3 regions of the Blautia faecis genome follow, and region 2 is predicted to be linked to each of the others. Evidence: riboswitches for the same ligand, from Rfam matches in the RefSeq annotation. Region 2 holds a riboswitch; each other region holds the start of a gene.
What was found. Region 2 has a riboswitch for cobalamin ahead of PGQ38_RS14565 (hypothetical protein). Riboswitches for the same ligand answer to the same signal wherever they lie in the genome.
Positions count from the first base shown of each region.

Region 1: it holds a riboswitch for cobalamin, as region 2 does, so the genes downstream of both, PGQ38_RS03545 (cysteine-rich small domain-containing protein) here and PGQ38_RS14565 (hypothetical protein) in region 2, are expected to answer to the same signal.
Region 3: it holds a riboswitch for cobalamin, as region 2 does, so the genes downstream of both, PGQ38_RS09340 (class I SAM-dependent methyltransferase) here and PGQ38_RS14565 (hypothetical protein) in region 2, are expected to answer to the same signal.

Region 1 covers NZ_JAQDKY010000004.1:71,085-77,674, reverse strand. Annotated here, with positions in the region: gene PGQ38_RS03575 (zinc-binding dehydrogenase) at 1-109, opposite strand, end outside; gene PGQ38_RS03570 (aldehyde dehydrogenase family protein) at 127-1,515, opposite strand; gene PGQ38_RS03565 (class II aldolase/adducin family protein) at 1,588-2,454, opposite strand; gene PGQ38_RS03560 (EutP/PduV family microcompartment system protein) at 2,701-3,174, opposite strand; gene PGQ38_RS03555 (BMC domain-containing protein) at 3,181-3,558, opposite strand; gene PGQ38_RS03550 (phosphatase) at 3,838-4,551, shown strand; gene PGQ38_RS03545 (cysteine-rich small domain-containing protein) at 4,675-4,983, opposite strand; cobalamin riboswitch at 5,445-5,632, opposite strand; gene PGQ38_RS03540 (GDSL-type esterase/lipase family protein) at 5,724-6,590, opposite strand, start outside.
Region 2 covers NZ_JAQDKY010000034.1:21,441-28,030, reverse strand. Annotated here, with positions in the region: gene PGQ38_RS14570 (ABC transporter substrate-binding protein) at 1-717, opposite strand, end outside; gene PGQ38_RS14565 (hypothetical protein) at 775-3,780, opposite strand; cobalamin riboswitch at 3,980-4,171, opposite strand; gene PGQ38_RS14560 (VanW family protein) at 4,255-5,685, opposite strand; gene PGQ38_RS20800 (hypothetical protein) at 5,765-5,815, shown strand; partial or broken gene hisI (phosphoribosyl-AMP cyclohydrolase) at 5,802-6,122, opposite strand; gene hisB (imidazoleglycerol-phosphate dehydratase HisB) at 6,272-6,590, opposite strand, start outside.
Region 3 covers NZ_JAQDKY010000016.1:13,548-20,137, forward strand. Annotated here, with positions in the region: gene hemL (glutamate-1-semialdehyde 2,1-aminomutase) at 1-1,213, shown strand, start outside; gene PGQ38_RS09335 (lactonase family protein) at 1,437-2,525, shown strand; cobalamin riboswitch at 2,588-2,785, shown strand; gene PGQ38_RS09340 (class I SAM-dependent methyltransferase) at 2,932-3,657, shown strand; gene nikB (nickel ABC transporter permease) at 3,662-4,609, shown strand; gene nikC (nickel transporter permease) at 4,599-5,420, shown strand; gene PGQ38_RS09355 (ABC transporter substrate-binding protein) at 5,490-6,590, shown strand, end outside.

The sequences.
Region 1 (6,590 bases), on a different contig from region 2:
CAGCTGGTGCTGCCGGTGCTGCTGATGCAGAAGCTGCCGGTGCTGTTCCAGCCATTCCAGCAAGAACCTGTTTTACGATTTCTTCGATATTTACGTTATTCATATCCATTTTTATGTTTCCTCCTGTCAGCGAATGCAAAGGCTGTCTGCCATTACGCAGCGTCTTCTCTTGGTGAATGTACTTGCACTTGTAAGTCCTTCACCAGTACGGCTTGCGATTGTGAATGTACAGTAACCTTCTCCGCCGAATCCAAGTGCTGCATAGGAAGGTGCATTCTTAACAAGGATTGCGGTGTCGATTGCTTTCGCATATTTGGTGATATTGTCAATGTTCTTGGAATGAATGTGTGCAGAGTGGCGGTTGCCATGCTCAAGCCATACAGCCTGCTCTACTGCATCATCAAAATCTTTTGCCCTTACAACGCCAAGGATCGGCATCATAAGCTCTGTAGCGATAAGTGGATGTTCCTTCGGTCCTTCAAATACGATGCAGCGGATATTTGCAGGAGCATTTACTCCGATCATGGAAAGTAATGTTCTTGCGTCACGTCCAACGCATTTACGGTTCAGCTTGCCGCCTGCAAGAACAACTGCTGTAAGTTTATCCTGTTCTTCTTTGGAAGCAAGGTAACAGTCATTCTCACTTACCAGATAATGCATAAGCTCATCTGTAATAGAAGCAACTGCTACGATTTCCTTCTCTGCGATACACGGAAGGTTGTTATCGAATGTACATCCGTTTACGATATCCTGAGCAGCTTTTCTTACATCTGCTGTCTCATCTACAACTGCCGGAGGATTTCCTGCGCCAGCGCCGATTCCACGTTTTCCAGAGGAAAGGACTGCTGTTACAACGCCAGGACCGCCTGTTGCTGCGATAAGCGGGATATCTTTATGTTTCATCATAATATTGCTTGTCTCTAATGTAGGTTTCTCTACTGTTACTGCGATATTGTCCGGGCCACCTGCTTCCAGGGATGCCTCATTTAAAAGATTAATCGCATAAATAGAGGTTTTGATTGCTGCCGGATGTGGATTAAATACAACTGTATTTCCACCTGCCAGCATACCCATTGTGTTGCACAGAATGGTCTCACTTGGGTTCGTACACGGAGTGATTGCTCCGATTACGCCAAACGGTCCCATCTCGATCAGAGTAAGTCCTCTGTCGCCTGACCATGCTGTAGTGCTGAGATCTTCTGTACCAGGGGTCTTATCTGCTACCAGATGATGTTTCAGGATCTTATCTCCTACATTTCCCATTCCGGTCTCATCAACACCCATACGTGCAAGGATTTCTGCATTTTCTTTTGTTTTTCTTCGAATGCAGGTAATAATTTTTTCTCTCTGGTCCAAGGACATTTTCCGAACGATCTTCTGGGAAGCTTTCGCAGCCTCAATGGCCTCGTTCATATCTGTGAAAATTCCATGTTTACCGGCCGGAGCGTCTGCAATCTGCATTTTCGCCATAACTTCCTGTACAATATCCTGTACCATGCTCTCGCTGATTGGCATGAGATTGTTCCTCCTTAACAATTGCCCGCAGCTGCCTGATTCTCTCACAGCTGCGGCCTTTATATTTTCTGATTATTTCAGTCCTAACTGAGCCATAACCTGTTTGGTGATCTTAGCTACTAACTCTGCATCTGCATTAGCTGTATCTGCTGCCGGAGCATCGCAGTTGCCGCCAACGAAATCATACTGATATCCTGGGAACTGTTTATAGTCTTCGTTGTGACATGCACCACCGCAGTTATGGCAGTTCATGCCATCTTTGTTCTGGCAAAGGCTTGCCGGATGTTTTCCAGGCATACCGAATTTACGACGGATCTCATAAAGTTTCTTAATGTTCTCTTTATCAAATTCCTTCGGGCCTCCAAGAAGTTTGCTCTGATACAGAAGCTGTGCATAGAATTCTACGGACTCCATCTTCATGTATGCAGCGTTCAGGTCTGTGCTCCAGGTAAGAGCTCCGTGGTTCTCAAGAAGAACTGCATCGAAATATGGAAGATATTTCTCAAGGTTATCCGGAATCTCCATTGTAGAAGGTGTACCATACTCAGCGATCGGAACACATCCAAGAGCGATAACTGCCTCTGGCATGATTGGCTGTGTAAGCGGAATACCGGCAATAGCAAAAGATGTTGCATAAATTGGATGAGCATGTACAACAGATCCTACATCAGGTCTCTTCTCATATACTCTCATATGCATCTTGATCTCAGATGATGGTTTGAATCCCGGGTTAGCCTGAAGAACATTTCCTTTGGCATCTACTTTACAGATGAACTCTGGGGTCATGAAACCTTTGGATACACCAGTAGGTGTGCAAAGGAACTCGTTGTCATTCAGTTTTACAGAAATGTTTCCATCATTTGCTGCAACCATGTTGCGGTTATAGATTCTTCTTCCGATGTCGCAAATCTGTTTTTTGATTTCGTATTCGTTTACCATGCTTTTTTCCTCCTTAAGCACATTCAGGTGCGGTGGATTATGTAAGTTATAGTACCGCACCGGGTAACTTATCATGGCTAGGCATAGCTAGCCTGTTACTTTTTAGGTTATGTTGTAAGTTTACACCATTCCACATTATAAGTCAAGGTTTTTCCGTTGTTTTATGTTGTTTTATGTGGATTTTTTTCTGGATTGCTATGTTGTTTTTCGTGGTTTTACTGTTTTTCCCCATTTGGCAGGTATTTTCTAATTCACAGGATCAGAGGCATCTTTTTCCCATGGCATTACATCGCCATCTTCCCTAAGATATTCCAAAATCTCCGGAATGCCCTCCTGCTGCCTGGAGTCTACATAAAAGATTTTTTTACAGCCGGCAAGCTCCAGCCAGGACGTGGCAAGTTTTACATTTGCATCCGGATTGTGGATTTTGGTAACAATTCCAATTACTTCACGGTTGGCCATACAGGTAATGCAAGGTGGAAAAAGGCAATACGGTTCCGTGGCAGATACCAGCAGCCCTACCACATCTGATTCATATGTATACAACGCCAGGGCGTGTCCCAGACCTTTCGTCTGGGCATACTCTCCTGGCGTATCTACGATCACATCAAAATTATTTACATATTGTGTTTTATGATAATGTATTTTTTCACCACGCAGGGCCTGGGTCAAAGTAGTTTTTCCAGCCTCGCTGCGACCGATCAGAACAAGTTTCCTCATATTCTGTCAAGTCCTTGTAATGGGGCATAAAGTAAAGCCCAGTTTATTTCCCACATAGTCCAGAATTGCGCTAGTAGAAGCTTCTACTTCCGACACAGTACCTGTGATGATCAGGCTTCCGCTGAAACGATCAACAAACCCCAGTTCAACGCCAGATGATTTCATCGCAATATCTGCCATAATGATAGCAGTTTCTGCCGGACTTACAGTCATGATCCCAATGGCCGCTCTTGAGTAATCCAGAGATGGATCAAGACCCAGCTTGGTGTAAAGAATCTTATCCGGATTGGCAATGATATGTGCCAGGGAAATCTGCTTGCCTGGCACAAGCTCCTGTACAATTCTCTGTTTCATTTCCGGAGACATATTATCTGTGTATCCCATTTTCTCCTCCTGAATAAAGAGTTTTTATTTTCTGATTTGATTATACCTTTCTGATTTCCAAGTGTCAACAAAAAGCAACACTTCTCTGCATGCGATGTGTGGTTTTTCTTGTACTGTAATGTTGTTTTTATTTGTTTTCTCTGTTTTTTCTTATTTATGATTGACATGTTTTTTGCCCTCTGGCATACTAAAGTTAACTGTAAATGGCTTTTTAAAACACTTTTATAGTGAAATTACCAGCTGCATATATTCACGTAATCTTGATTAGGAGATGATTTTATGTATCTTTCTGATATACACACACATTCTATTGCCAGCGGACACGGCACGACCTGCACCATCAGTGACATGGCAAAGGCAGCTTCCCAAAAAGGGCTGAAGCTTCTTGGAATCACAGACCACGGACCAGCCACTCTGGCTGCCGGAACTTCTTCTTATTTCCGAAGCCTGATCTATTCGCCCAGGAAGCGTTTCGATGTGGAATTATTATATGGAATTGAACTGAACATTCTGGATACCGATGGAAAAACAGATCTGCCACAGGAGCTTCTTGATAAGCTGGACTACGCAATCGCCAGCATGCATTATCAGAATTTCCGGCCAAAGACCAGGGAAGAAAATACTGCTGCTTTTCTGAACGTAATGAAGAATCCGGTTATAAAGATCCTAGGACACATTGATAATCCCCAGTATGACATAGATTACGACGCAGTTGTAAAATCTGCCAGTGAAAACGGTGTTATCCTTGAAATCAACGAAGCTTCCCTGGCGCCTTACGGATATCGGGGCGATACCCATGCCAACTGCGCGCAGATCCTGTCCTGCTGCCGGAAGTATCTGGTTCCAATCGTGCTTTCCAGTGACAGTCATGGAACAGAGCATATTGGAGACTTCACTTATGCCGCTGATTTCGTTCATAATGCTATGTTTCCAGAGGGTCTGATTCTCAACAACCAGATTCCGAAATTAAAGATGCTGTTAAGCATACGATAAAAAGGATCCAGCTTGCAGAATTCCAATGGAATTTTGCATTACGCAAAAACTCTCCGAGAAATGTAAATACGTAAGCTTAACTTCGTATATATTCCGGAGAGTTTTTTATACTTATTTCTTTGATTACTCATTTTCATTTTTATGATCTGCTTCTCTTACTTTCTGCATCATCGCAGCAAGTTCCTGATATTTTCCTGTCACATAACCGTAGTTTTTCTTCTTATGAGGGAGCTGACAATTCGTACAATCTTTAAATCCCTTCTCATTATATTTGAAATTTCCGCCGCATTTGTCTCCAAGGGCATAAAGCGGGCAATAGCAGAACAGACAGTTAAAGTCCTCTGGATCAGCTCCTTTATGGCATGGAAAATACTCACATTTCTTATGACTGAAATAAGCGTATTCTTTGTCTTCCCAATATTTTTTCTCCATATTTCTCTCCTTATCTCATACAGCTCAAAACAAAATATTCTTTATATTCTATTTCGTAATGCCCCAAAATCAAATGCAAAAAAAGAATCCCGCTTACAGGAATAGAATACGGCCAGAGCGTGTTTAAAAAAGGCTTTCTGTAAGATGTGCGTCACACCCTGCAGGAGATTACGGGAATAATTCTACAAACAGGCTCAGGAAAAGTGTAAAAAAAATACCGCATATGCGGCTTCTGAATCATCATTATTTAAGAGGGAGCGATGCTACTCCGGGGTAGAATATGATCCGTTCATATATACGCGGAGGGAACGGTTTCATCCGAAGTAGTATCGCCTGCCATTTAATCTGTATAATTCTTCTGAACAGGCGATCATTCCATAAAAAATGTCCACTCACAAAAGCGGACAACATCTCAGGGCTGCGGATTCCCCAAAACTGGTTGTTACACTTTCATCGGAAGTTTAACCTCGCCATACCAAGCAGGTTTCCTGGCTCCAGGATCATCACATCCTCTCTCCTTCTCATGCGCAAGCACAATGGACTATGAGATTCGCTCCTCTGTTACAGTGACCGGATCGCTCAGGTTTCTCACCTGATTCCCTCTTTCTGCCAGCTTATAGCTGTCAGCACTTAATATGTTCACTATGGAATTATACTGACATCATATTACCACCGGTCACTGTCTTTGTCAACCATTTGAAAGGATTTTTTGTTATTTTTTTATCAACCTGATGGTGCTGTCACGGCGTGAACAGCAGCGTCAGCTTCTCCAGAATCTTCTCCATCAGGATTTTCGCTGTTTTTTCATGAGATCTGTGCCCAGGGTGCTGCCTTGATCCAAATTCTCCTTCCTGTGTATCCGGAAGCTTCACAAATTCCACGCGCTCATCCCCTGTTTTTCTTTTATAATTCCCCACCGCTTTCTCAAGCGTAGGCAAAATCTCAGCTCCAAGCATTCCATAACACCACAGAATATAGCTTTCCGGATTACATACGCGCAGTTTTCTCAAAAAGTCTTCCACAGCCTTTCCAACTCTGTCCATATTCTTCGTGCCGCTGCTGTCGTTTGTCCCCAGATTCACTACGATCACATCAGGCTGAAACTTCTGGAAATCCCATTTTTCCATAGCACCCAGTTGTTTGTTTCTTTCTCCATTTAAAAGACCGCACACCTGCTCATAATATAGCGGGATTGCCTGCTGCTCATTGCCTTCCCAGGAACAGAAAACGCCCCAGCCGCTCTGACTGATGCAATTGTACACCGCGCCCAGTTCTTTTGCTGCCATATATGCATAATTATCCACGGCATTGAAGCAAAAGGAATTCCATGTCATTTCTTCTCCTGCACCGCTGCCGCCCTCACCAGAGGTAATGCTGTCCCCTATTACCTCCAATCTGAGCTTTGGTGTTTCAAGAGGTAAAAACTCACCGTCAGTTTCAACCTCCAGAAGCTGAAGCAATGTTTTTTCATCTGTGGGAAACGCAGGGGTATCACGAAGAAGCTTTACATTTCTTACCTTATCCCTTTCCATATTACGGAAAAGACAGATTTCCTGTTCTCCCTTATTTACCATAAGCCGTTGGGACAATACGCCGTCTACGATCAC
Region 2 (6,590 bases):
TGCCTCCTCTTCTTTGTTCATCATTGCGCCATAAAGCTTGATCCACTCTGTACGTCCAAGGGGCTGGCTCTCATAGCTGGAGCGATCGGTGAAAACAGGAATTCCAAGAGTTTCGATCATCTCCTGTACCTTCGGTGCATGAAGGATCATGGTAGACTCTATTGCAAGATCACAGTCGTCACCTACCAGAAGCTCGTAATCCGGTTCATCGTATTTTCCCGCAAAGGTCATTTCGCCGTTATTGATAGCATCAGCTGCTGACTGGATATACCAACCGGAAGCATCAAGACCTGACAGCTTGATGGAGTCTACACTTCCGATTGCATCGAACAATGCCATCGGGGAAGTGGCTGCCATGTAGATGGTGTCAAGTGGCTGCTGAAGGATCTGGATTTCAGGATCCAGATCATCAGGTGCCTCTTTGCCCTCTGGGACGATCAGATATCTGGCATCATCATGGATGTCCAGAAGTTTGTAACCGTCATTGTAATAATACACGTCAAAGCATTCTGCAAAAGACAGATCCATGGCGGATTCATAGGTCAGACCTGCAATTTCAGGTGCAGCATTTTTTTCTGATGTGTCAGAAGAAGTCTCCCCGGAAGCATCTGCTTCCAGGTTCTCCTCTTCTGCCCATACCGGAGTAATGGCAGTAAATGTCATAACTGTTGCTGCAAAAATACTTAAAATTTTATATTTCAGCTTTTTGTCATACATTTTTATTTTCTCCTGCTGATTATTCTTGCTACTGTGCATATGGTGAAGAATAGTAATTTATTCTTCCTCATCAGTTACAAAAATTGCTTCGTAAGCTTTTTCCCACTCAGCTTTTGCATTGTCATCCTTTTCATCTGCAGAACGGTCCACGATAAACGGGATTTTCAGAGTGGAATATTTCTCTGCGGAATCTTTCAGAAGGTTTTCTTTTGCTTCTGTGTCTGCTTCCTCTGTCGGGAGAATATCAGAAGAAAGGATAGAAATACCGCACTGACTCTTTACAAGAGCTTTGTAATCTGTATCTTCATCTTTTCCTGCAAAAGTTACGGAACCATCTTCCAGAGCAGCTGTAAGGCTGTCTACCGTACAGTCCTCTTTTTCCATTCCAAGAGCAGTAACTTTGTCTGTAAGATCAAGCTTATCCAAAATGTTAAGAGCATCTGTGGAAGCCACATAAGCAGATTCTACCGGCTGGTTGATTATGATTACATCTTTATCAAGTCCTGCAGGGATAACAGCACCCTCAGGTACGATCAGGTATTTTACAACATTGCCCATGTAGAGCTTTTCTGTACCTGTAAGTTCCTGGGAATCAGCAGCTTCTGTTTTTGCATTTTCTTTTCCGGAATCAACAGTTTCCGGTTTTCTTGCAGTATCTGTTGTCATATCTACTTCAAGAAGGGTAATACCCTTTGCGTAGTGATAAAGCTTAAAGTATTTTGCATGCTCAAGAGTAGTTTCGTCTTTATACTCAAGACCTGTGATCTCTGGTGCAGAATCATCCAGCTTCTTGTTTCCTGTGGAAAGCATGCTGTTGTCATCAGCTGGGTTATCCTTGTCTGTTTTCTTCGGATCGTTTGCACCCTTTAAAGCGATATAAATGGTGTAAGTGATTTCATGAGCCTGGGACATTCTGGTTGTCATACCAATGATCGTATTATTCTGGTTCAGTGCTACCGGTATTGTGAAAGTAGAAGTTCCGCCGCCGCATGCACCGTAGTATTTATTTCCATTGGCTTTTACATAACCGTAATATTCACTGCTGAATACAATGGTCGCATATGCCTGACCATTTGTGACCGTAACTTTGTTACAGGTAATGCTGACCTTTCCGGAACCACCAGACCAGGAGAAACTGTCAGGAGTGTAGGTTCCATCTGCTAATGTAGTAGAACTGTTTACAGATGCTGTTCCGCCGCTTAAGTCAGATTCGTATTTGGATTCCTCTTCCGGTTTCTTGTCTGGCTTTGGAGTTGCTGTTGGTGTAGGAGTTGCTGTCGGTTTTTTATTTGGTTTTGCAGTGGGTGCAGGAGTTGCTGTGATTGTTGTGTCAGGAGCAGTATCTGGCTGCGGATCATCCTGTACGTCACCTATCTTATTTAAAGTGCTGGACTGGAAAGTCAGGATCCTGTCATACCAGATCTGGTTTTTGTGGGAAAAAGCAGCAACTGCAATTCCATTGTCCAGGGCTTCAACAGGAATCTCATATGTATATTTGCCATTTGCGTCTGCCACATATGGAACCCAGGTGGAGGAATCTGCTGCGGCAGCTTCTTCTTTTGTTCCCAGACATAGATAGTCGTAACCAGTTCCGCTTAAAGTAAGAACAGCTGTCATTTTTCCGTTTTTGGAAGTGAGCACACAGTCAATTACACGGAACATAGATGAACTGGAGTTTACTGTAATATTATAAATTCCGCTTGCACAGCTGCCTGGAGCAGGGGTTGCTGTTGGCTCTGGGGTGGTGGTTGCTTCCGGAGTTGTGCTTGGCACTGGAGTTTCAGTTGGTGCAGGAGTCTCAACCGGTGCTTCGGTAGGCTCTGGGGAAACAGTTGGTTCCGGTGTTGGAGCAGCCTCTCCATATCCTGGAACTGCCGGTACGGTAATCGTCAATATACCCTTTGCGTACCAGTTCTGGCTCTTCTTGGAATGAGGAACGACTGCTATTGTCTGAGCTTCCTTGCTTGCAGTAACTTCAAAGGTGTAGGTATAGCCTCCTGCACTGTTCTCTACTCCTTTGATGGAATTTGCTTCTTTATCAGAGTCACTGGCACTGCCAAGATAGATCATGTCATAATTCTGTTTTGCGGTAGAAAGTGTGACAATATATTTATCCTCCGAAACCTTTACAGTGGAACCGGTGATTACGAACATTGCAAATTCATCACCGTTTTCTTTTACAAGCTTGATTCCGGCATCTGTAATCTCATTCTGGGCTGGTGCCTGGGTTGGAGCTGCAGTTGGCTCAGGGGCTGCAGTTGGCTCTGGAGTAGCTGTTGGTTCCGGGGCTTTCATTCCTGGAACGTTCAGTTTCAAAGCCATATTTGTGTACCATTTCTGATTTTTTACAGAAAATGGTACGATGCTGAAAGTCTGGACCTGTTCACTGGCAGGAACCTCAAAAATGAAAGTATAACCATCTTCATTTTCTGTACCAACGATTGCTGCTGCATTTTTTGCTTCGTCAGGATCTTCTTTAGAACCAAGATAAAGCTTCTCATAGTTCTTTCCGTCAGTATTGAGGGTTATCTTAATTTTATCACCATTTAATTCAGCAGAAGAGCTTTTGATTTTAAGCATTTTATATGCACTGTTATCTTCCTTGTCAATGGTCATGTTGGAACCATCTGGGTTCAGATCCTCTGGCTTTGTTTCTGGTTTATCTGTCTCTTCGGTTTTGCCCTCTTCTGTTGTTTCTGGTGCAGCTGTAGGCTGTGGAGCTTCTGCTTCCTCATTTTTGCTTTCTTCAGCAGGTGATGCAGTAACCTCAGGAGTGGTCTCAGAGGCAGGTGTTTCTGTAGCAGCAGGTGTCTCTTTCACAGCAGAGGCATCCACTGCTGCCGGAGTTACTGTAGTGTCAGTGTTTTCTTCCTCAGCTGTTGCGTTCTCCTGCACAGGAGTCTCAGCAGCAACAGCAGTCTTCTCCGCCTCTGTTTCTGGAGTTGGTGTAACAGAAACCTGTACGTTTGCATCCTCATTTTCTGCCTGTGTAAGTACAGCAGGAGTGACCGTCATCGCGACGGAAAGGAACAGTGCAAGAAAGCGTTTTGAATTTCTTTTCATTTCTTTTTCCTCGATTCTTCCTATTATTTTATAGTTTGAATAAATCCCAATTGCTTCTGGAGCCTGTTTGTACAATGGGCAATCCTGACAGGATTATTTCAAAAAAATGCCTGCTTCCTCTGAGAAAACAGGCACTAAAAATTCAATATATTGTATTATCAAATATATTAATGAGAATGAAGTACTTTCTTCGGAAGCTTTCATTAAACGAATTCAGCAGGTTTCCTGACTTACAGATCAACACAGAATCCATCCTTCTCAGCAATATACCAATGGTTTCACTGGATTCTACTCCCTGGTTACAGTGACCGGATCGTTCAGGACTTTCACCTGATTCCCTCTTAGAGCGTGTTGAAAAAATATTCCCACAATCTGCACGCTGTAGCAGACAGATATGTCTGGCACTGAAAACGGATTTATTCAATTCACCTCATTATAGCAGACCGTTATGTCGAAATCAATAGATTTATAGGGTTATTGCTTGTATTTACTGTACCCGACTTCATCTGTGCGGAGAAGTGTTCCATTCTCATCGTAGACACTGCGGTAGGTTTTACAGGTGTTTGGATCGGAATGCTCTGTAGTAATCTCTACCGTATTATTGTCAGTTTGGGTTCCGTAAATGGATACCGTTACGGCTTCCTCTTTTTCATCGTAAGAGGCTTCAATTTTAATTGGATAAGCAGTATTATTCTGAAAACGGAAATCCTGACCTCCCCACACCACTGCTGCGTCCAGACCATCCTCAACATAATCAATTCGGGCAGCGTGATTATGACGCTCAACAATGGTCAGATCAGACTGCAGGCATGCCATAAACAACGTAGTGGAAATCTGGCAGATTCCGCCTCCGATATCCTGGGCATGTTCGCCTCCTACAATTACAGTTGCTTCCCTGTACCCTCGTTCCTCAGTACGTGGACCTAAAGTATCGTTGTAGGAAAAAATCTGTCCTGGCTGAAGTTCCACTCCATCACAGGCTTCCACGGCAAGCTTCAAATTGGCAACACGGTTTTCGGTACCGCCGCCATATGTAGTATAAGTACCAAGAAGATTCAGATAAGGAAGGGCTTCTATCTCTTCTGTAGAAACTTCGGGTAGGGTTATTTCAAGGGGGATGGTAATCTTTGCCCCTTCTTTTGCTTTTTCCAGCTTCTTTGCAGCTGACTTCACATCAAATGAAATTCCGGTAACTGCCGGAATAATTTCATTATTTTCCCCCAGAGAAGCATCTGTGGCATCTGTATGTACTTTTTCATAATAGGCTTCCAGATCCAGTTCCTCTGGCGGTGTCTTCATAGTAGGACATTCGATAACAGCTTCATAATCTTCTATGGAAATTGCTTTTAGAATCGCTTCTTTCAATGCATCCATATCCGGACCGATTCCGGTTTTTCCCTTAGTGATAACCAGCTCTGTATCTGTAAGTTCACAGGAAGTCTGTATAGTGGTGGATCCCTTTGAAATTCCAGCATCCTCCAGAAGCTTGTCCAGTTCGTCTTTGTTTCTGGCTTCCGGCATAAGGGTGACTTCTTCCTTTGTCTTGCTGTTCATCAGTTCGATGCGGTCGGTTCCATGAGTAAACCAGGCACTATGCCCAAGAGCATAGGCACTTTCTACAATTGACTTTACATCAAGGCCGAGAACAGGATAGATAGACACCTTGAAGTTCTTTCCGTTCAGGGTAATAGTCATCTGTGTGTTCTCATATTTTTCCTGAAAATCTTTTGAAATTGCGTCAATGGCTTCCTCTTTGGTCATTCCCTGAATGGCTATACCGTTTATTTTAAGCTTCTTCCAGATTACATTATCTGTAAGAAAATGACACCACAGCCCATACGCGCCTACCAGAATCAGAACCAGGAACAAAACTTTGATCACACCGTTTTTCATTTGTTTTTTCATGTAATAATTTTACCTTTTGCAGTCTTTTTTAGAGCGTGTTTGAAAAAGGCTTTCTGCAAAATATATCGCAAAGTGGGGCGTGCAGATTGCAGGAATGATTTTTCAAACAGGCTTTAGAGCAATGGGGTAAAAAAGCATGTCCGGTTTCCGGTATGGCATGCAGCCCCTACCTGCTCTACTTTTGCCAGAATTGTATCATTATCACAGTCTATAGTCAATGATTTCACATACTGAACATGACCGGAGGTTAGTCCTTTGGTCCAGAGCTCGTTGCGGCTGCGGCTCCAGTAAGTCATTTTTCCCAGCTTCAGAGTGGTAAGGTATGCTTTCTCGTTCATGTACGCAAGCATAAGAACTTCGTCTGTTTTGTAATCCTGCACAATAACCGGAACCATGCCGTCACTGTTTAATTTGAAATCTGACCAGGACATTTTGGACTTTAATTGGTTCTGTTCCATATTTTTAATACTCCTTTATGAAAAATTCTTCTGCAATTATGCCACCTGCTTTCATGCTCAATTCGAAAAAAATGAAAACAAGTGGCATATATCATATCGTCTTAATTGTAATTCTGTTTGTTCTGCCTTTAGAGACTTCCCTTCGTAGAAAGCACATCTGTAATACGAGGATCATAAGCTACCGCCATATCCAGCGCCTTTGCAAAGCTTTTGAACATGGCTTCTGCCATATGGTGATTATTTCCCGGTGTTAGAACCTTAATGTGAAGATTCATGGCTGCCGCATAAGAAATGGCGTAAAAGAATTCCTTCACCATTTCTGCGGACATATCTCCAATTTTTTCACTGGTAAACGTACCTTCGAAGGAAAGATACGGGCGTCCCCCGAGATCAATGGCGCAAAGCACAAGACACTCATCCATTGGAAGGATGCAGCTTCCGTAACGC
Region 3 (6,590 bases), on a different contig from region 2:
CAGTCCGGTGCGTGCATATGGCGCTATAGGAGAAGCACCGAGATTTATTGAACGTGCAGATGGCTGCTATATTTATGATGTAGATGGCAACCGCTATATTGATTACATAGATTCCTGGGGACCAATGATCCTGGGACACAATTTTCCTGCAATACGGGAAAGTGTTCTGAAGGCCTGTGAAAAAGGTCTGAGCTTTGGATGCGCTACAGAGATCGAAGTGGAAATGGCTGAATTTATCTGTGACAGAATCCCGCATGTGGATATGATCCGAATGGTCAATTCTGGTACAGAGGCTGTTATGAGTGCAATCCGTGTTGCAAGAGGTTATACGGGGAAAAATAAGATCATCAAATTTGCAGGCTGCTATCATGGACACAGTGATGCCATGCTGGTAAGCGCAGGTTCCGGTGTGATGACAAGTGGTGTGCCGGACAGTGCCGGTGTTCCAAAAGGCTGTACAGAGGATACTATGCTGGCAGTTTACAACGATCTTGGCAGTGTGGAGACTCTTTTTCAGCAGGCAGAGGGTCAGGTGGCAGCAGTGATCGTGGAAGCAGTTGGAGCCAACATGGGTGTAGTTCCGCCAAGGGAAGGATTTCTGCAGGGACTTCGCGCTCTTTGCGACCAATACCATGCCCTTCTTATTTTTGATGAGGTGATTACCGGATTCCGACTTGCATTTGGCGGCGCAGCACAGTATTTTGGTGTAACACCGGATCTGGTTACTTATGGAAAAATCATTGGTGCCGGAATGCCGGTAGGTGCATATGGCGGAAGAAGAGATGTGATGGAATTGGTTGCTCCGGCAGGAAAAGTATATCAGGCAGGTACTTTAAGCGGAAATCCGGTAGCTATGGCTGCCGGGCTTACCCAGCTGAAATATTTGTATGACCATCAGGAAATTTACACGGAACTGGAGAAAAAGGGAGAGCTTCTCTACGGTGGAATGGGAAAAATCGTGAAAGAAAAAGGTCTGAATTACCAGATGAATTATGTGGGCTCTCTTGGAAGCCTGTTCTTTACGGGACAGCCTGTTGTAGATTATGTTTCCGCAAAATCTTCTGACACAGTGGCATTTGCAGAATATTTCAAAAAAATGCTGAATATGGGAATTCATATGGCTCCGTCCCAGTTTGAAGCCATGTTCCTGTCAGCGGCTCATACAGATGAAATTATTATGGAAACTCTGGATGCAGTAAAGCTTGTTCTTTGAAAATGTGTGTGGTATAATTTAGACACAATTACATAAAAGAAACCAGAATACGAGTTGCTGTAATAAAATGCGGCTGTAATAAATGAACCGTGGCAGAGGATTTACTGATATAGAGAATGCAGTAATATTCAGAGCTGCACAGTGACCCGCTACGCTGTAAAAAAGATCGGAAGAACAGCGTGAACGGATGGTTTCCAGAAAGAGACTGTAGGAGGCTAGACAAATGGGTAAGAAATATGTGGCTTATGTAGGAACCTATACTCACGGAACCAGCAAGGGAATTCAGGTTTATGACGTGAACCTGGAAGAAGGTACTCTCACAGAGAGAAGTGAAGTGGAAGTAAGTAATGCGTCTTATACCGCGGTATCCAAGAATGGAAAATACCTTTATTCTATCGAGGATGAGGGCGTTGCGGTATTCAAGCGTGATCATAATGGCGATTTGGCACGTATCAACAGCGTGGATATTGATGGCATGAGAGGTTGTTTCCTTGCTACAGACGTAGATGGCAAATATCTTTACGTAGCAGGTTATCACGATGGAAAGGTAACCGTTGTACACACTCATAAGGATGGACGTCTTGGAAGTGTTATGGACGGTGTTTTCCACACTGGTCTTGGAAGTGTTGCAGAGCGTAACTTCCGTCCTCACGTAAACTGTGTACGTCCTACTCCGGATAATAAATATCTCTGCGCAGTAGATAATGGAATTGACCAGATCAAGGTCTATCGTATTAATAAGCGGACAGATAAGCTGGAGCTGGTGGATATTGTAAGATGCCCGAGAGAGAGCGGACCGCGTATTATCCGTTTCAGTGCAGATGGACGTTATGCATATGTTCTGTTTGAGCTGAGCAATGAGATTAAAGTGTACAGCTACAATGGAGAGGGTGATACTCCGGAGTTTGAGCTGCTTCAAAGTGTTTCCACCCTTGCGAAGAAGGAAGACGGAAGCGTATCTCATAATGCCGCATCAGGTCTTGCTCTTGCACCGGATGGCAAGCATTTATTCTGCACTACAGCAGGTGAGAATACAGTAGGTATGTTTGAGGTAGATGGTGAGACTGGTCTTCTGGATCGTAAATTTGTTCTTCCTGTAAGTGGTGATTATCCGAAAGACCTTGTTATTTTCCCGGATAATCAGCACATTGCCGTTGCCAACCACTCCAGCAACAGCATTACAACCTTCAAGGTTGACTACGAGAAGAACATCATTATGATGAAGGGCAAACCACGTAAGATCGAGACCCCGAACTGTATCAATATCTGGCCGGTACCGGATGGAGAGGATATTGAGGATATAGAGGCCTGATAAATTCTGATTGACAAACAGGAAATGCTGTATTATACTTTTTTGATGTTGTGTTGAGAATTGAATAAAACGACCATTTTGGTGCCTGGTGGAAATTAAAATAAATTCTAGCAGGTCAAACGGGAAACAGGTGAAAATCCTGTGCTATGCCGTAGCTGTAACAGTTGAGTAAGCTTTCGAAACCACTGAATTTTTATCGGGAAGGGAAAGCATTATGATGACACTGGAGCCAGAATACCGGCCAGAATGAAGAACTTTTGCTGCGGGGCACGGTATAGGGGTTGGTTTTATATAACAGGATTATTATGTCATTAAGCCGCTGCGTTAGCAGCGGCTTTTTCACGCTTTTATTACATGAATTCCCTGATTTGGCAGAAGTTTATGCTATTGGAAAGGATAAACACAAATGGCAGAATTGTTAAAGAATATTCAGTCATATTGGGATATGAGAGCTGGAGGATTTTCAGATGCCAGTATGGAAGAAAGAAAAACAGAACCTGGAGAGAGATGGGAAAATATTTTCAAAAATTCTCTTAAAACGGGATGCCATGTATTAGATGATGGGTGTGGCGCTGGCTTTTTTACCACTTTGCTTGCTTCGATGGGATTTCAGGTGACTGCGGTAGATTATAGCACAAAAATGCTGGAAGAAGTCAGAAGAAATCTGGAGACAGAAGGACTTAAAGCAGAACTTCATCAGATGGATGTGCAAAGCTTAGAATTTGCTGATAATTCCTTCGACGCAGTGGTATCAAGAAACGTATTCTGGAACCTGGAGCATGCAGATAAAGCTTATGAGGAAGCGTACAGGGTTCTAAAAAAAGATGGAATTCTAATTCTGGAAGATGGAAATTATTATCGCCGTTTTTTTAGTGATAAGTATCAGAAAGCCTATGATGAGTTTCAGCGGGGACATGAAAAAGAAGAACAAGGGTGCCATGCGCGACATAATAAAGAAAATGTAGATTTTTCCATTATGGATGAAATTGCAAAGAAATTGCCAATGAGTCAGGTAGATCGACCTGCCTGGGATTTTAATAAACTTGTAGAAACAGGATTTCATAAAATACAGGTGGAAATAGCTGGCAGCCCTTTACCGATGAGTTTTTGTATTGTAGCACAGAAAGGCTGAAAAAGTGAAAAGAGAGATTATAAAACGACTGATTTCACTTGTGATTATTTTGTTTGGGCTGTCTCTGATGACCTTTGGACTTACATATATTTTGCCGTCAAATCCAGCTGAACAGCTGGCAGAATCTATGGGTGCAGGTCATGACCGGGAGGTAATCGCAAAGATTGAAGAAAAATACGGATTAGACAAATCTTTTGGAGAGCAGTATGTGAACTGGCTGAAGGGTGCGTTACATGGCGATTTCGGAATGTCGGTAAAATATGCACAGCCCGTTTCCCAAGTATTAGGAAGAAAACTCCCCAATACGGTTAAACTGGCAGTTGCATCGTTTATTCTGATGATATTAATTTCTTTTCCGTTAGGAATTTTATCAGCAGTATATAAGGATAAAAAGGCTGATTATATTATTCGGTTTATGTCTTTTATTGGAATTTCACTGCCTAGCTTCTGGGTTGGTATGATGATGATCTATTTTTTTGCAGTTAAGATGCACTGGCTGCCTGTGGGGGGATCAGATTCTTTTAAAAGTCTGATCATGCCGTCTGTAACACTTTCGTTAAGCATGAGTGCGTACTACATAAGACGGATCAGGGCGGTAATGGTCGAGCAGATGAATGAGGAATATATAAATGGCTGTCAAGCAAGGGGAATTGGAAGGTTTCGTACAATTTTCTTTCATGTGCTGCCAAATTCCCTGCTTACTGTAGTGACAATGCTCGGCATGTCATTTGGAGGATTACTTGGTGGAACAATGATCGTTGAAACGGTCTTTAGCTGGAATGGAATCGGCAGCGCAGCAGTGGCTGCGATTTCCGGCAGAGATTACCAGCTGATCCAGGGATATGTTATGTGGATGGGATGTATTTATGTACTGGTGAATCTTTTGGTAGATATATCTTACCAGTGGCTTGATCCAAGAATTAGAAGAGGAGCCCTGCAACATGAAGAGTAAGAAAAAATTATGGATTCGTTTTGTGATTATAATGGCATTTGCAGTGCTTTTCTTATTATTTGCATTGTTCGCGGGAAAATTTGCACCTTATGATCCGTTGGAAACACACTATACAGACCTTCTGAAAGCGCCATGCAAACAGTATCTCATGGGAACTGATCAGATGGGAAGGGATATATTTTCGAGAATTCTTTACGGAGGAAAAACATCACTTTTGATCGCATTTGTTGTGACAGCGATCATTTCCGTTGTAGGAATTCTTATCGGGACAATAGCAGGCTTCTGGGGAGGCGCTTTTGATGCTGTTTTAATGCGTTTATCTGACATGCTGATGGCCTTTCCTGGTTCCATTTTTACAATTGCACTTGTAAGCTTTCTTGGTACAGGACTTCCAAATCTGATTTTGGCAATGACCATAACAGGATGGACTTATTATGCTAGAATTAGCCGGTCATTAGTGCTTTCCATAAAAAATAATACATATATAGAGCAGGCAAGACTGGGAGGCGCTAATAATTTCCGGATTATGACAGGTTATATTATTCCAAATGTCATGCCTTCGCTGTTAGTAAATATTACGCAGGATATTGGAAGTAAACTTTTGACCATTGCAGGTCTTTCCCTGCTGGGGCTTGGTTCCCAGCCACCTACACCGGAGTGGGGATATATGCTGTCTGAGGGAAAAGACTATATGTATTCGGCACCCTGGATGCTTATGGCACCTGGTATTGTTATTTTAATAAATGTAATCATATTTAATTTACTTGGAGACAGTATTCAGGATCTGATGAATCCGAAAAGAAAAAATTAAGAATGTTTACTCTTTAAAATAAAGAGTTGAACATAGATTATAGTTTAACAACAGGAGGAGAAATAAAAAATGAGAAAACGGTTAGTATCTTTATTGTTTGCAGGAATTATGGCATGCAGCGTAATAGGAAGCGGTGTTACTACATTTGCAGCCGAAAATGACAGTCACATTAATCTGGCACTTTTCACCTACATCGAAGGCATGGATCCTGCAACAGACTGGTGCGGATGGAATCTTACACGCTGTGGTGTAGGAGAAACTCTTGTGACTGTAAATGAAAATATGGAAATTGTAGGACAGTTAGCTGATGAGTGGGAGCAGGTTGATGATACAACTTATCGTTTTCATATCCGCCAGGGAGTAAAATTCAGCAATGGTACCGAGCTGACACCAGAGATCGTAAAGGATTCTATCCAGAGATCTATTGATAATAACTCTCGTGGAGGAGATCTTAAAATTGCAAACATCGAAGTAGATGGAGAGAATGTAGTATTTACTACAGATGGTGCATACAGTGCTTTTGTTTCACAGCTTACAGAGCCGATGACAGTTATTGTAGACACCACAGCTGATACAAGCAATTATGATACTATGCCAATCTGTACAGGACCTTATGCAGTGTCTGAGTATGTATCTGAAGAGAAGATTGAGCTTGTGGCAAATGAGAACTACTGGGATGGAGCACCGGAAATCAAGAGCATTACTGTAAAGAATATCGGAAGTGATACAAAGGTAGATGCAATGCTTTCCGGAGATATTGACCTTGCACAGGGACCGGATGCAACAGCTCTTAATCGTGTGGAAAATAATGACGATATCAACATTGTAAAAGTAACCGGAACAAGAGAGAATGATTTCGAATTAAACTGCCGCGAGGGAAATCCCCTTTCTGATAAGAACCTTCGTCTTGCACTGTCCTATGCAGTAGATCGTGATGTTGTAGCACAGGTAGCAGGAAATGGTTATTCTTCTCCAATCAGCACAGCATTCCCGCCATCTGTAGGATACGATTCTGAAGATGTAAACGGACAGGTTTATGATCTGGATAAGGCAAAAGAATGCCTTGAGGCAGCAGGCTACAGCGATTCTGACGGAGATGGAATTGTGGATAAGGATGGAGAGAATCTGTCCCTTACAATTTCTATTGCCAATGGTTCTTCAACAGCAGTA